One region of the Pseudomonas batumici genome, then DNA from elsewhere that is predicted to be linked to it. Evidence: predicted binding sites of a transcription regulator. Region 1 holds the regulator's gene; the other holds the start of a gene.
The links. The regulator sigma-54, encoded in region 1, starts transcription at its own class of promoters, with help from an activator protein. The targets are predictions, from matches to a motif close to ANTGGCATNNANNTTGCTNT.

Region 1 (7,582 bases):
CGAACTGATCCTGCAAGCCCAGGGCAGCCTTGAAGCGGCTCACGCCGCCTACCTGTAGAGCCATTTATGCTGAGCAAGAAAATTCGCAACATTCTGCTGTTCGGAGTCATTGCCGCCATTTTCGCGGCCGCCGGCTACTGGAACATCAGCCCGGAGCGCTTCCTCGAGCGCCCGGTGGCCAAGGTCGATGAAACCCAGATCGACTACTACGCTATCAATGCCCACAGCATCCAATACATGCCCGACGGCCGGGTGCAGTACGACCTGACCGGTGACAAGGTCGAACACCTCAAGGCTTCGGACGTGACCCTGGTGACCAAGCCCGACATGCACATCTACCGTGGCACGGTCTATCCCTGGCATGTCCAGAGCGAGCACGCCGAGGTCAATCCGGACGGCACCCAGATCGAACTGATCGACTCGGTCCGGGTCGCACGCACCGACGAACTACAGCGGGAAGTCATCATTACCAGCAGTCGAATGACAGTATTCCCACAGCAGCAATATGCGCAGACCGAACAAGCCGTTAGAATCGACGGCGCCGACGGCGTGACCACTGGCAATGGAATGAAAGCGTATTTGAACGACAGCCGGATACACCTGCTGTCCAATGTAAGAGGACAGTATGAGTCTCGTTAAAACCCTCCCTATTTTGCTTGGCCTCGGTGCGGCACTGGGAAGCGTGAGCGCCTGGGCACTGCCGACCGACAGCCAGCAGCCCATCCGCATCCAGGCCGACGACGCTCAACTGGACGACAAGCAAGGCATCGCCACCTACAAGGGCGACGTGGTCATCACCCAGGGCTCGATGATCGTCAAGGGCAACACCGTGACGCTGACCCGCACCAAGGACGGCGCCATCGACGTGGTGACCTCCGTGGGCAACCTGGCCTACTTCGAGCAGTTGCAGAAAGTCGGCGATCCGAAGCCGGTGCAAGGCTATGGCATGACCATCCAGTACCACGCCCAGCAGAATCGCATCATCCTGATCGACAAGGCCAAGGTGATCAACGACGGCAACACCACCGAAGGCGAGAAAATCGTCTACGACACGGTGAAGCAGGTCGCCCAGGCCGGGCGCGCCACCGGCAACGCTATCACCGCCCCGCGCCCACGCATCGACATGGTCATCCAGCCGAAGCAGAAAACCGACCAGCAGAAGGCGCAGTAATGGCAACCCTGAAAGCCCAGCATCTGGCCAAGGCCTACAAAAGTCGCCAGGTGGTGCGTGATGTCAGCCTGTCGATCGACAGCGGGCAGATCGTCGGCTTGCTCGGTCCCAACGGTGCCGGCAAGACCACCTGCTTCTACATGATCGTCGGCCTGGTCCAGGCCGACCAGGGCCGCGTGCTGATCGACGACCAGGACGTCAGCCACCAGCCCATGCACGGCCGCGCCCGCGCCGGGATCGGCTACCTGCCCCAGGAAGCGTCGATTTTCCGCAAGCTGTCGGTGGCGGACAACATCATGGCGATCCTCGAGACCCGCAAGGACCTCGACAAGAACGGCCGCCGCAAGGAGCTGGAAAGCCTGCTGCAGGAGTTCCACATCAGCCACATTCGCGACAACCTCGGCATGAGCCTGTCCGGTGGCGAGCGGCGTCGCGTGGAAATCGCCCGCGCCCTGGCCACCGCGCCGAAATTCATCCTGCTCGATGAGCCTTTCGCCGGGGTCGACCCGATTTCCGTAGGCGATATCAAACAGATCATCCACCACCTCAAGGCCAAGGGCATCGGCGTACTGATCACCGACCACAACGTCCGCGAGACCCTGGATATCTGCGAAACCGCCTACATCGTCAACGATGGACAGCTGATCGCCGAGGGCGACTCGGCCACCATCCTGGCCAACGAACTGGTCAAGGAAGTCTACCTGGGCCACGAGTTCCGACTGTAGACATCGAGGGAACAGATCCAGCGCCGGAGCGCGTCCCGTTCAATAAAAACCACAGGATTTTTATTGTTACAGCGCTCTAGGCAAACCCTCGGGTTTCAGGCATATAATTTGCTTATGTTTGGCGCCCCGGCGCCCTGTAGAGTGGATGGCGCATGCGCGCCGGCGAATAAGGTGTTAAGCCCCTGCCATGAAACCATCGCTAGTCCTGAGAATGGGCCAGCAGCTGACGATGACACCGCAGCTGCAACAGGCCATCCGCCTGCTCCAATTGTCGACCCTGGACCTTCAGCAGGAAATCCAGGAGGCCCTGGAGTCCAACCCGATGCTCGAACGCCAGGAAGAAGGCGACGACTTCGACAATACCGACCCGCTGGCCGACAAAGCCGAGCACACCCCCAATACCGAGATCCAGGAACCGTCCTACCAGCAGGAAACCGCGCCGACGGTGGACAGCCTCGATGAAGGCGACTGGAACGAGCGCATTCCCAACGAGCTGCCCGTCGACACCGCCTGGGAAGATGTCTACCAGACCAGCGCCAGCAGCCTGCCCGGCAACGATGACGACGAGTGGGACTTCACCACCCGCACCTCCGCCGGCGAGAGCCTGCAGAGCCACCTGCTCTGGCAGTTGAACCTGGCGCCGATGTCCGACACCGATCGGCTGATCGCCGTGACCCTGATCGATTGCATCAACAATCAGGGCTACCTGGACGAAACCCTCGAGGAAATCCTCGACGCCTTCGACCCGGAGCTGGACATCGAGCTGGACGAGATCGAAGCGGTGCTGCATCGCATCCAGCAATTCGAACCGGCCGGCATCGGCGCACGCAACCTGGGCGAATGCCTGTTGCTGCAGCTGCGCCAGTTGCCGGCCAGGACGCCCTGGCTGGCCGAGGCACAGCGCCTGGTCATCGACTACATCGACCTGCTCGGCAGCCGCGACTACAGCCAGTTGATGCGCCGCATGAAGCTCAAGGAAGACGAGCTGCGCCAGGTCATCGAGCTGGTCCAGAGCCTCAACCCGCGCCCGGGCTCGCAGATCGAGTCCACCGAAGCCGAGTACGTCGTACCCGACGTGATCGTGCGCAAGGACAACGAGCGCTGGCTGGTGGAACTGAACCAGGAGTCGGTGCCGCGCCTGCGGGTCAACCCGCAGTACGCCGGCTTCGTCCGGCGCGCCGACACCAGCGCCGACAACACCTTCATGCGCAACCAGTTGCAGGAAGCCCGCTGGTTCATCAAGAGCCTGCAGAGCCGCAACGAGACCCTGATGAAAGTCGCCACCCAGATCGTCGAGCACCAGCGCGGCTTCCTGGAATACGGTGACGAGGCGATGAAGCCGCTGGTCCTGCATGACATCGCCGAAGCGGTCGGCATGCACGAGTCGACGATTTCCCGGGTCACCACGCAGAAATTCATGCATACCCCCCGCGGTATCTATGAACTGAAATACTTTTTCTCCAGCCACGTCAGCACCTCCGAGGGCGGTGAATGCTCGTCCACGGCGATCCGCGCGATCATCAAGAAACTGGTTGCAGCGGAAAATCAGAAAAAGCCGTTGAGTGACAGCAAGATCGCTGGTTTACTGGAGGCACAAGGCATTCAGGTGGCCCGTCGTACCGTCGCCAAATACCGTGAGTCTCTGGGGATCGCTCCCTCCAGCGAGCGGAAGCGACTGATGTAGGCGGCAGGGCCCCGTTACAGCGTTCCAGTGGCAGGTAATCGCCTGCCGCTTTATGCACTGGCAACGAAGGAGAAGCTGTATGCAAGTCAATATCAGTGGACATCAACTGGAAGTGACCGAACCCCTGCGTGCTTACATCGGCGAGAAACTCGACCGATTGGAGCGTCATTTCGACAAGATCACCAACGTACAGGTGACCATGGCCGTCGAAAAACTGAAGCAGAAAATTGAAGCCACCTTGCATATCCACGGCGGTGAAGTCGTCGCCAACGCCGAGCATGACGACATGTATGCCGCGATCGACCTGCTCACCGACAAGCTGGACCGACAACTGAAAAAGCATAAGGAAAAGAACCTGCACCTGCTCCAGGGTACAGGTCGCTGATACCCATCCATGATCCGACTTGAAAGCATCCTGACCCCCGGCCGTTCCCTGGTGAACGTGCCGGGCGGCAGTAAAAAGAAAGCCCTCGAGCAAATTGCCAACCTGATCAGCCGCGAAGTCCCTTACCTGGCCATGCAGGATGTCTTCGATAGCCTGGTTGCGCGGGAAAAACTCGGCTCGACCGGTTTCGGCAATGGCATTGCCATTCCACACTGCCGCCTCAAGGGTTGCCTGACGCCCATCAGCGCCCTGATGCACCTGGACGCCCCCATCGATTTCGACGCCATCGACGGCGCGCCGGTTGACCTGCTGTTCGTCCTGCTGGTCCCGGAAGCGGCCACCGATGCCCACCTGGAGCTGCTACGGCAGATTGCCAGCATGCTGGACCGCAAGGACGTCCGCGACAAACTCCGCGCTGCAGCCTCCAACCAGGCCCTGTATCAGGTGGTCCTGGACGAGCAGAACGGTCATTAACCATGCGCTTGATCATCGTCAGCGGCCGCTCCGGCTCAGGTAAAAGCACCGCCCTCGATGTTCTCGAGGACAGCGGCTATTACTGCATCGACAACCTGCCGGCCGGCCTGTTGCCGGAACTGGCCGAGCGAGCGCTGATCCATACCGAGCTGGCACAACCGCTGGTCGCCGTATCCATCGACGCACGCAACCTGCCCAGCCACCTGTCGCGGTTCCCGGAACTGCTGGCTGAAGTGCGCAGCCGGCATATCCAGTGCGATGTCCTGTACCTGGACGCCGACGAAGAAACCCTGCTCAAGCGCTTCTCCGAAACCCGTCGGCGCCACCCGCTGAGCAGTGCCGATCGCTCCCTGGCCGAGGCCATCCGCGACGAAAGCAACCTGCTGGGGCCGATCTCGGACCTGGCCGACCTCAAGGTCAATACCACCCACCTGAACCTCTATCAGTTGCGTGACACCATCAAGCTGCGCCTGCTGAACCAGCCGGAACCGGGCACGGCCTTCCTGGTGGAGTCATTCGGTTTCAAGCGCGGGATGCCGGTGGATGCCGACCTGGTGTTTGACGTACGCTGCCTGCCCAACCCCTACTGGAAACCGGAGTTGCGCGAACAGTCCGGGCTCGACCAGGCGGTGGCCGAGTACCTGGCCGCACAACCGGATGTCGAGGAAATGTACCAGGATATTTCCAGTTATTTGCTCAAATGGTTACCGCGTTTTGCCGCCAGCAGCCGCGCTTATGTCACTATTGCCATCGGCTGCACGGGGGGACATCACCGCTCCGTCTACCTCACCGAACGCTTGGGCAAGGCCCTGCAACAATCCCTGAAGAACGTCCAGGTCCGCCACCGCGACCTTAGCTGAAAGGACCCCCACCGCGATGCCCGCTCTGGAAATTGAAATCATCAACAAACTGGGTCTGCACGCCCGCGCTTCAGCGAAGTTCGTCGGCGTTGCCGGCCAGTTCCCCTGCCAGATCCGCGCCGGGCGCACACCTGAAAGCATGGTCGACGGCAAGAGCATCATGGCCATGATGATGCTGGCGGCCGGCAAGGGCACCCGGATTCACCTGAAGACCGAGGGCGAGCAGGAAGATGACGCGATGGCCGCACTGGTCAAGCTGATCAACAACTATTTCGACGAGGGCGAGTAACCCCGCCCTCCCCGCCGCCCCTACACCTTTCAGCGCGTGTAAAGCACACGCCACAAAAAAGGCGCGCCATCCAGCGGATGGCGCGCCTTTTTTCAACCCATGCAATCAGCTACCGGCCACAGTCATCCGCTCGATCAGCACCGAGCCCGTGCGGATATGGCTGCGCAGCTCAAGATCGCTGCCTACGGCGACGATCTGCTTGAACATGTCACGCATGTTGCCGGCAATGGTCACTTCCTGGACCGGGAACTGGATTTCGCCATTCTCGACCCAGAAACCCGCCGCGCCCCGCGAATAATCCCCGGTGACCATGTTCAGGCCCTGGCCCATCAACTCGGTCACCAGCAGCCCGCGCCCCATGCGCCGGATCAGCGCGTCCTGGTCCTCGACCCCATGGGTCACGAACAGATTGTGCACGCCACCGGCGTTCGCCGTGCTTGGCAGGCCCAGCTTGCGCCCCGAATAGGTACCCAGCACATAGGAGACCAGGGTGCCATTTTCCACGAACGGCTTGGCATAGGTCGCCAGGCCGTCGCCGTCAAAGGCCGAGCTGGCCATGCCGCGCATCAGGTGTGGACGCTCGTCGAGGGTCAGCCACTCCGGAAACAGGCGCTGGCCCATCGCCCCCTCGAGGAACGAAGACTTGCGGTACAGGTTGCCGCCGGAGATCGCCGAGAGGAAACTGCCGAACAAGCCACCGGCCAACTCCGCCGAGAACAGCACCGGCACTTCGCAGGTCGGTACCGGACGCGCGCCCAGGCGGCTGGCCGCCCGCTGCGCCGCCTTGCGGCCAATGCTGACGGCATCCGCGAGCAATTCACCCTGGCGATTGACGTCATACCAGTAATCGCGCTGCATCTGGCCGTCGCCTTCGGCGATCATCACGCAGCTGAGGCTATGCCGGGTCGATGCCGAACCGCCGATAAAACCGTGGCTGTTGCCATACACCCGGCAACCCTGGGAAGTGCTCAGGGTGGTGCCGTCGGCATTGCTGATCCGGCTGTCGGCATCGAAGGCCGCCGCCTCGCAGGTCAGCGCGCGCTCGATGGCCTGCTCGGGGCTGATGTCCCAGGCATGGAACAGATCGAAGTCCTTGAGCTCCTTGGCCATCAGGGCGGCGTCGGCCAGGCCCGAGTGCTCGTCTTCAGAGGTGTGCTTGGCGATGGCCAGGGCCGCCGCCACGGTTTCGCGAATCGCTTCGGGGCCGCTGGCCGAGGTGCTGGCCGAACCCTTGCGCTGGCCCACGTACAAGGTGATGCCAAAGCCCTGGTCACGGTTGAACTCGACGGTTTCCACTTCCCGCTGGCGCACCGAAGTCGACAGCCCCTGCTCCAGGGATACCGCCACCTCACAGGCACTGGCACCCTGGCGTTTGGCTTCGGCGAGAATCTGCTCGACCTGCTCCTGCAGGACCGGCAACGCCTGCGGGCCGACGCTTTGTGCTGAACTCATGGCTTTCTCCACTCGCTTTCTATACTTAAAAGCAGCCTTCGCTCGAGGTCTTCGAGCGACCGGGCCGGACAAGCGGCCCCCGACTGGTTATCATGGCGGCGTTTCTTTGCGGACTGCCACCATGGTTGATTCTTACGACGACTCCCTCGATGGGGAGAAAAGCAAATCCCAGGTCAAACGCGAGCTGCATGCTCTGGTTGATCTCGGCGAGCGCCTTACCACCCTCAAGCCCGACCTGCTGGCAAAACTGCCACTGACCGACGGCTTGCGCCGCGCCTTGGCCGATGCGCCGAAGCACACCGCGCATATCGCGCGTAAACGGCATATCCAGTTCATCGGCAAGCTGATGCGCGATCAGGACACTGACGCCATCCTGGTGTTGCTGGATCAACTCGACGCCTCCACCCGACAATACAACGAACGTTTCCATAATCTCGAACGCTGGCGCGATCGCCTGATCGCAGGCGCCGACGATGTACTGGAAAAATTCGTCGTCGAATACCCGGACGCCGATCGTCAGCAACTGCGCTCCCTGATCCGCC
Region 2 (7,582 bases), 1.2 Mb from region 1:
GTTCTCCCGTATCACTTTCGAACAGCCGGGCCAGCTCCAGTCGGGCTTCCTGCGCGGTCTGCCTGATCTTCGAGGTGTCGTCGCGTACCAGCCGCTGGGCTGCCAGCACCTGTTCATCATGTGCCATGAACTGCTGGATCCGGTACTCGGCCTGGGTTGGGGAAATACCGAGTCCTTCCAGGGTGCGACGGGTCATCTCCAGGCTCGAATAAAAGGTCTCTCGCACGGGCTCGGCACCGGCATCGAACAGTTGGTGTACGTGCTGTCGATTGCGGGCCCGGGCCAGGACTTTGACCTGAGGGTACAGGCGCTGCACCGTTTGCGCGGTCTTCACGGCTTTCTCCGGGTCGTCCAGGGCGACGATGAAGTATTCGGCCTCGCCGACCTTGGCGGCACTGAGGATTTCCGGGCGCAGGGGGTCGCCATAGAACACTGGCACGTGCTCGAAGCTGCGGGTCATCTCGATGGTATCGATCGAGGTGTCCAGGGCGACGAAGGGAATGTCCTGTGCACGCAGGATCCGCGCAATGATCTGGCCAACGCGACCCATGCCGGCGATGACCACCCGGGGCCCTTCGCTCTGGATCGCCTTCAGATTCTCCGGCACCTCCCTGGGCGGCTGTGGACGCGCCTTCAGCCCACGCGCGCAGGCCATCAGCAGCAGTGGGGTGACGGCCATCGACAGGGTGATGGTCATGATCAGGGTATCGTAGGTGCGCGCATCGAACAGGCCCAGGTTCTGGCCAAGCTTGAAGACCACAAAGGCGAACTCTCCGCCGGCGGCCAGTACCACGCCCAGGCGCAGTGCCGCGATGCGCGACAACCCGCCGGCCATGCGTGCGACGAACATCAGCAAGGGTAGCTTGAGGGCGATCAGCAGGAGGGTCAGGCCGACAATCAGGCCGGGGTTCTCGAACAGCAGCGACAGGTTCGCGCCCATGCCCACGCTCATGAAGAACAAGCCCAGCAGCAGGCCCTTGAATGGCTCGATCTGTGACTCCAGCTCATGGCGATATTCCGAGTCGGCCAGCAGCAGGCCAGCGAGGAACGCCCCCAGCGCCATCGACACGCCCGCCAGTTCCATCAGCCAGGCGGTACCCATCACCACCAGCAGCGCGGTGGCGGTGGCGACTTCCGGCAGGCCGGTGCGAGCCACGGTGCGGAACAACGGGCGCAGCAGGTAGCGACCACCCACCACCACGACGGCAATGCTGCCGAGTACCTTCAACCCGTGGACCAGGCCGCTTTCGCCGGTGACCTGCGCGTCGGTGACCGCCAACAGGGGTACCAGGGCGATAAGGGGAATAGCGGCGATGTCCTGGAACAGCAGGATGGCGAAGGCGAGCCGGCCGTGGGGGCTGTTCAATTGGCGGCTCTCGGCGAGGCTCTGCAATCCCAGTGCCGTCGATGACAGTGCCAGGCCCAATCCGAGGATGACTGCCGCCTGGAGGGTCTGGCCGAAGGCGACGATGGCCAGCGTGCCGATCACCAGCCCGGTGAGCAGCACCTGGGCCAGTCCAACGCCGAATACCGCCTTGCGCATCAGCCAGAGGCGCCTGGGCGATAGCTCCAGGCCGATAATGAACAGCAGGAATACCACCCCCATCTCGGAAAAGTGCGCGACGTTTTCCGCGTTGCCCAGCAATTTCAGTGCCTGTGGGCCGATGAGCACGCCAGCGAGCAAGTACCCGAGCACGGCGCCGAGCTGAAGGCGCTTGGCCAGGGGAACGATGATGACAGCGGCCATCAGGAGAATGACCGAGGCCTGCAGCAGGCTGCCTTCATGGGGCATGGGAGAACTCCATTTCTTCTGGAGAATACAATGCAAGCCCGCCAGCAGTGCAGCCTGGCGGGCAAATCGTCGGGAGGATCAGCTCAGAGTGCGCTGCGGGGCCTTGTGCACCATGGTGTAGGCGTAGTCCACGCCCATGCCGTAGGCGCCGCTGTGCTCGCGGACCAGGTCCATCACCGCGTCGTAGGTTTCCTTGTGCGCCCAGTCACGTTGGAATTCCAGCAACACTTGCTGCCAGGTCACCGGTACCGCGCCGGCTTGAATCATCCGCTGCACGGACATGTCGTGGGCTTCCTGGGTGGTACCGCCGGAAGCGTCGGTGACGATGTACACCTCGAAACCTTCGGCCAGGGCTTCCAGGGCCGGGAAGTTCAGGCACACCTCGGTCCACAGTGCGGCCATGATCAGCTTCTTGCGACCGGTGGCTTTCACCGCCTCGACGAACTTCTTGTCTTCCCAGGAGTTCATCGAGGTGCGCTCGATCGGTTGTGCGCCCGGGTTCACTGCCAGCAACTCAGGCCAGATGTAGCCGCTGAAGCTCTTGGTTTCCACCGAGGTGTAGATCGTCGGCACGTTGAAGATCTTCGCCGCCTTGGCCAGGCCCACGGTGTTGTTCTTCAAGGTCTGGCGATCGATCGATTGCACGCCGAAGGACATCTGCGGCTGGTGGTCGATCAGGATCAGGGTGGAGTTGGTTGGGTTGAGCAGTTCGCGGTTGGACATGATTGATTTCCTTATGAGTCGAGAGTGTTGAGCGATCGAGTTCGCGGCAGCTTGTCGTTTCGGTCAGTGGCTGCGGCATGGGTGTACTTTATTATTGGGCATCTCTCGAAACAATCCGGCAAAAACGAGATTGATTGATTCTAATAAGGGGACAATTAGGTCGATGTTCGGGGGAGGGTGACAAGCCTGGTTGGCTTGTCACGGTCGACCACTGAATCATAGGGGCGGGGGGAGAGGGCGGCTGTTGGGTTCGAGGATCGGGTTATAGCCACCCTGGCTCAGCAGGGGCGAGAGGCGCTTGAGCATAGCGCCATGACGCACCGGGCTGCGCCTGATGCTGCTTATTGTTGCTGGGTTGGAGCCAGCCGTGCTTCCAACTCCGCCACCTTCGCCTCCAGGCTCTCCAGTCGCGCACGGGTACGGGCCAACACCACCATCTGGCTGTCGAACTCCTCCCGGCTGACCAGGTCCAGCTTGCTGAAGGCGCTCTGCAACAGCACCTTGAACTGGCTTTCGAATTCCTGGCGGGGCAGGGGTGTTTCGCCGCTGAACAGACGGGAGGCGTGGCCGCTCAGGGCATCGAGGAAGGCTTTGGGCGCAAGCATGGCTAAGGTTCCGGAAACTGATTACCGACCAGTGTACCACGCAGTGTCTATAGTGATTTTCATGGGTGTGGGTGCACGCTTTTTGCGCATCGCGCCGGAGCAGTGCGCACCGTTGTTGTGCGTATACCCCGGGCACAAGGCGGCTTTTTGCCCCTCTCAGCGATCAAGGGATTGAAATCATTGGTTTTTACAGAGCTGGCAAGCTTTCTGCTTAGTTGCCTGTGACCCATGCACTGATGCAGTCGCTGTGACGGATGCAGTGCGGCAGACGAAGCTGGGAAGTTTCGCCGGCAGCGGTTAGCTGGCGTCGAGCGGTCGATGAAGGCCGACGATGCGTTACAAAGCCAGGCACTGCGCTTAGACTTGAGTCGGGTTTGTTTTCCTGGGGCAAGTCCACCAATTCGGGAGAGAGTTTCATGAAGCTAGTCACTGCCATCATCAAGCCGTTCAAGTTGGACGACGTGCGCGAGTCGTTGTCCGAGATCGGCGTGCAGGGCATTACCGTTACCGAGGTCAAGGGATTTGGCCGGCAGAAAGGTCACACCGAGCTGTATCGCGGCGCGGAATATGTGGTCGATTTCCTGCCCAAGGTGAAGATCGACGTCGCCATTGACGACAAGGATCTTGACCGGGTTATCGAAGCGATAACCAAGGCTGCCAACACCGGCAAGATCGGTGACGGCAAGATCTTTGTGGTCAATCTGGAACAGGCTATTCGCATCCGTACCGGCGAAACCGATACCGACGCAATCTAAGCCGCCAAACCCAACGCCCCAGGAGAAAACAATATGACTCTGCGTAAATTCGCAGGGCTAGGAGCCCTGTTGTCCCTCGTAATGCCAGCCTTGGCCATGGCGGCGGACCCGGTACCTGCTCCAGTCCTCAATTCCGGCGATACCAGCTGGATGCTGACTTCCACAGCCCTCGTGCTGTTCATGACCATTCCAGGCCTCGCGCTGTTCTACGGCGGCATGGTGCGTTCGAAAAACATTCTTTCCGTGATGATGCAGTGCTTCGCCATTACCGGCCTGATCACCATCCTGTGGTTCATTTATGGCTACAGCATGGCGTTCGATACCACCGGGATGGAAGCCAACGTCGTCAACTACAACTCCTTCGTCGGTAGCCTGGCCAAAGCCTTCCTCGCGGGTATCACGCCAGCCAGCATCACCGGGCCGACGGCGCTGTTCCCCGAAGCGGTGTTCGTCACCTACCAGATGACCTTCGCCATCATCACCCCGGCGCTGGTCGTCGGTGCCTTCGCCGAACGCATGAAGTTCTCCGCGATGCTGGTGTTCATGGGCGTGTGGTTCACCCTGGTCTATGCGCCGATTGCGCACATGGTCTGGAGCGGTCCGGGTTCCCTGTTGGGCGACTGGGGCGTGCTCGACTTCGCCGGCGGCACCGTGGTGCACATCAACGCCGGTGTCGCCGGTTTGGTAGCCTGCCTGGTGCTGGGCAAGCGTAAAGGCTTCCCGACCACTCCGATGGCGCCACACAACCTCGGTTACACCCTGATGGGCGCGGCCATGCTGTGGGTCGGCTGGTTCGGCTTCAACGCCGGTTCCGCATCGGCGGCCAACGGCACCGCCGGTATGGCGATGCTGGTCACCCAGATCGCTACCGCCGCCGCCGCCCTGGGCTGGATGTTCGCCGAGTGGCTGACCCACGGTAAGCCAAGTGCCCTGGGCATCGCTTCGGGCGTGGTTGCCGGCCTGGTTGCCATTACTCCGGCTGCCGGTACCGTTGGCCCGATGGGCTCGCTGATCATCGGCCTGGCGGCCGGTGTGGTGTGCTTCTTCTGCGCCACTACCCTGAAACGCAAACTGGGCTACGACGACTCCCTGGACGCCTTCGGCGTGCACGGTATCGGCGGTATCCTCGGCGCGATCCTCACCGGTGTGTTCGCGGCACCGTCCATGGGCGGCTTCAACGCAGCCACCACCGACGTCGCGGCACAAGTCTGGATCCAGTGCAAAGGTGTCGGCTTCACCGTCATCTACACCGCAATCGCGACGCTCATCATCCTCAAGGTGCTGGACGCCGTGATGGGGCTGCGTGTAACCGACGAAGACGAGTCGGTGGGCCTGGACCTGGCGCTTCACAACGAGCGCGGCTACAACGTGTAAATGCAGCAAAAAAAATGCCCGGCTTGCCGGGCTTTTTTTTGTCTGGAATTTATCCTTGAAAAAAGGACTGAAAGGATTTATCCAAAGGCATTACGGCCAAACCCCCGGAGTGTTTTTGTAAGGGCCGATTGCTTACAGCAAAGCAAGAGTATTAGGCGCTTTGCTTTTTTCCAGAGCGCGCTAGAATGCGCGCCGAAGGGCGGAGAACTGTATGTGGCAACAGACACTGATTACCTTGCGGGCCAGGCCCCGGGGTTTTCATTTGGTGACCCAGGAGTTACTCGACGGCTTGCCTGAACTCAAGGCCTGCCAGGTCGGCCTGTTGCATTTGTGGCTGCAGCATACCTCGGCTTCGTTGACCATCAACGAGAACGCCGATCCGGCGGTCCGTCGTGACTTCGAGCGTTTTTTCAACCGGCTGGTACCCCAGGTCGAGGCCGATTATGAACACAACGACGAAGGCGCGGACGATCTGCCGGCGCACTTCAAGGCCAGTTTGCTAGGCTGTCAACTGACGTTGCCGGTGACGGCGGGACGGTTGGCCCTGGGCACCTGGCAAGGTGTCTATCTGGGCGAGCACCGGGATCATGGCGGTGCCCGCAAAGTCCTTGCCACCCTTTACGGTGACGGGGCATAAGCCGCTGTGGTTCAGCGGATGTTGAATTTTTTCTGGCGGCCTTCGACAGTCGGCGCAGCTGGGCTATAACTAATCTGCTTTTCGCAAGTCATGAGGTAGAACATGAGCGACGATGATCTGGAAAACGACGACCTCGAGGTCGGTGAAGACGACGAAACCGAAGAAGGTCTGGAAGCGGCAGCTGACGACGTAGACGTTGCCGATGACGATGCTGGTGACGCGCCGGTACCGACCGCCAAGGGCAAGGCCAAGGCAGCGGTGTCGGTTGACGAGCTGCCGAGTGTCGAAGCCAAGAACAAGGAGCGCGATGCCCTGGCCAAGGCCATGGAAGAGTTCCTCGCTCGTGGCGGCAAGGTGCAGGAGGTCGAGGCCAATGTGGTCGCCGATCCGCCCAAGAAGCCGGACAACAAGTACGGCAGCCGGCCTATCTGAGCCGCGGCGTCTGCTTTCTGCTTCGTTGAAAAAGCCCGCCGTCGCCGCGGGCTTTTTCATGGCTGCTGATCAGGTGTGGGCGTTCCAGCCGGCCAGCAGGGCAGGCAACTCGGTCAGGCTGCGAACCTGCGCATCCGGTTGCCGGTCCGCTTCCCAGGCCTTGCCCGTCGGGTTGTACCAGACCGCCCGCAGACCCGCCTGCTGGGCCCCGGCAATGTCATCCCCGGGGTGGTCGCCGATATGCACCGCGGCGCTGGCCGGGATATTCCCGCCGCGCACCAGGGCCTCATGGAACAGGCGTGAGTCCGGCTTGGCAATGCCGATGTCTTCGGCGCACAGCGCAAAGCGGAAGTAGTCGGCAAGGCCGAGGCGGCGTACGTCGGCGTTGCCATTGGTGATCACCCCCAGGGCAAAGGAGCGGCCCAGGGCCTCCAGGGTCGGCTCGACCTCCGGAAACACCTCGATCTGGTGTCGGGCGTGGATAAACACCTCGAAGCTCTGATCCGCCAGCTCCGAAGCCTGTGCGTGCGGGTAACCGGCCTCTTCCAGGGCATGGAACAGCACCCGGCGGCGCAAGGCGCTGATGCGGTGCTTGAGCGCCGGCTCCTTGAGCAGCACCCGTTCGCGAATCGCCCACAGGTGTTCCACCGGCACACCACCCAGGTTCGGTGCGTGTTCGGCCAGCCATTCGCGCAAGACATTCTCCGCGCTGTGGATCACCGGCGCGGTATCCCACAGGGTATCGTCGAGGTCGAAGGTGATCAGCTGAATCGTCATTACTCACTGTCCTTGCTGCGTTTGGCCCGGGGATGGGCGCTGTCATAGACGGTTGCCAGGTGCTGGAAGTCCAGGTGGGTGTAGATCTGCGTGGTCTTGATGTCCGAGTGGCCGAGCAGCTCCTGCACGGCGCGCAGGTCCTGGGACGACTCCAGCAGGTGACTGGCGAAGGAGTGCCGGAGCATGTGCGGATGCAGGTTCTGCCCCAGTTCGCGCTCGCCGGCGGCCTTGACCCGCAGTTGAATGGCCCGGGGGCCGAGACGGCGGCCTTGCTGGCTGACGAACACGGCATCGTCCGCCGGGTTGCTCAGGGCGCGTAGCGGCAGCCAGCTCTGCAAGGCTTCCCGGGCTTTGCGGCCGACCGGCAGGACGCGGGTCTTGCTGCCCTTGCCGTGGACCTGCACCAGGCCGTCGGCCAGGTCCAACTGTTCCAGATCAAGCCCGGTCAGCTCCGACAGGCGCAGGCCCGAGGAGTAGAACAGCTCGA

Region 2: a site for sigma-54 is predicted at 3,315-3,334, ahead of glnK (P-II family nitrogen regulator). Genes of this name have one in related genera too.

What each region holds. Positions count from the first base shown of each region.
Region 1 is NZ_CP144470.1:2,810,638-2,818,219, forward strand. Features, by position in the region: gene NUH87_RS12725 (HAD family hydrolase) at 1-58, shown strand, start outside; gene lptC (LPS export ABC transporter periplasmic protein LptC) at 67-639, shown strand; gene lptA (lipopolysaccharide transport periplasmic protein LptA) at 626-1,171, shown strand; gene lptB (LPS export ABC transporter ATP-binding protein) at 1,171-1,896, shown strand; gene NUH87_RS12745 (RNA polymerase factor sigma-54) at 2,084-3,580, shown strand; gene hpf (ribosome hibernation-promoting factor, HPF/YfiA family) at 3,660-3,965, shown strand; gene ptsN (PTS IIA-like nitrogen regulatory protein PtsN) at 3,975-4,439, shown strand; gene rapZ (RNase adapter RapZ) at 4,442-5,299, shown strand; gene NUH87_RS12765 (HPr family phosphocarrier protein) at 5,316-5,588, shown strand; gene pmbA (metalloprotease PmbA) at 5,694-7,040, opposite strand; gene yjgA (ribosome biogenesis factor YjgA) at 7,162-7,582, shown strand, end outside.
Region 2 is NZ_CP144470.1:4,035,434-4,043,015, forward strand. Features, by position in the region: gene NUH87_RS18185 (monovalent cation:proton antiporter-2 (CPA2) family protein) at 1-1,792, opposite strand, end outside; gene NUH87_RS18190 (hydrolase) at 1,871-2,515, opposite strand; gene NUH87_RS18195 (accessory factor UbiK family protein) at 2,857-3,120, opposite strand; gene glnK (P-II family nitrogen regulator) at 3,537-3,875, shown strand; gene NUH87_RS18205 (ammonium transporter) at 3,909-5,249, shown strand; gene NUH87_RS18210 (secondary thiamine-phosphate synthase enzyme YjbQ) at 5,461-5,886, shown strand; gene sutA (transcriptional regulator SutA) at 5,989-6,318, shown strand; gene NUH87_RS18220 (HAD-IA family hydrolase) at 6,388-7,095, opposite strand; gene xerC (tyrosine recombinase XerC) at 7,095-7,582, opposite strand, start outside.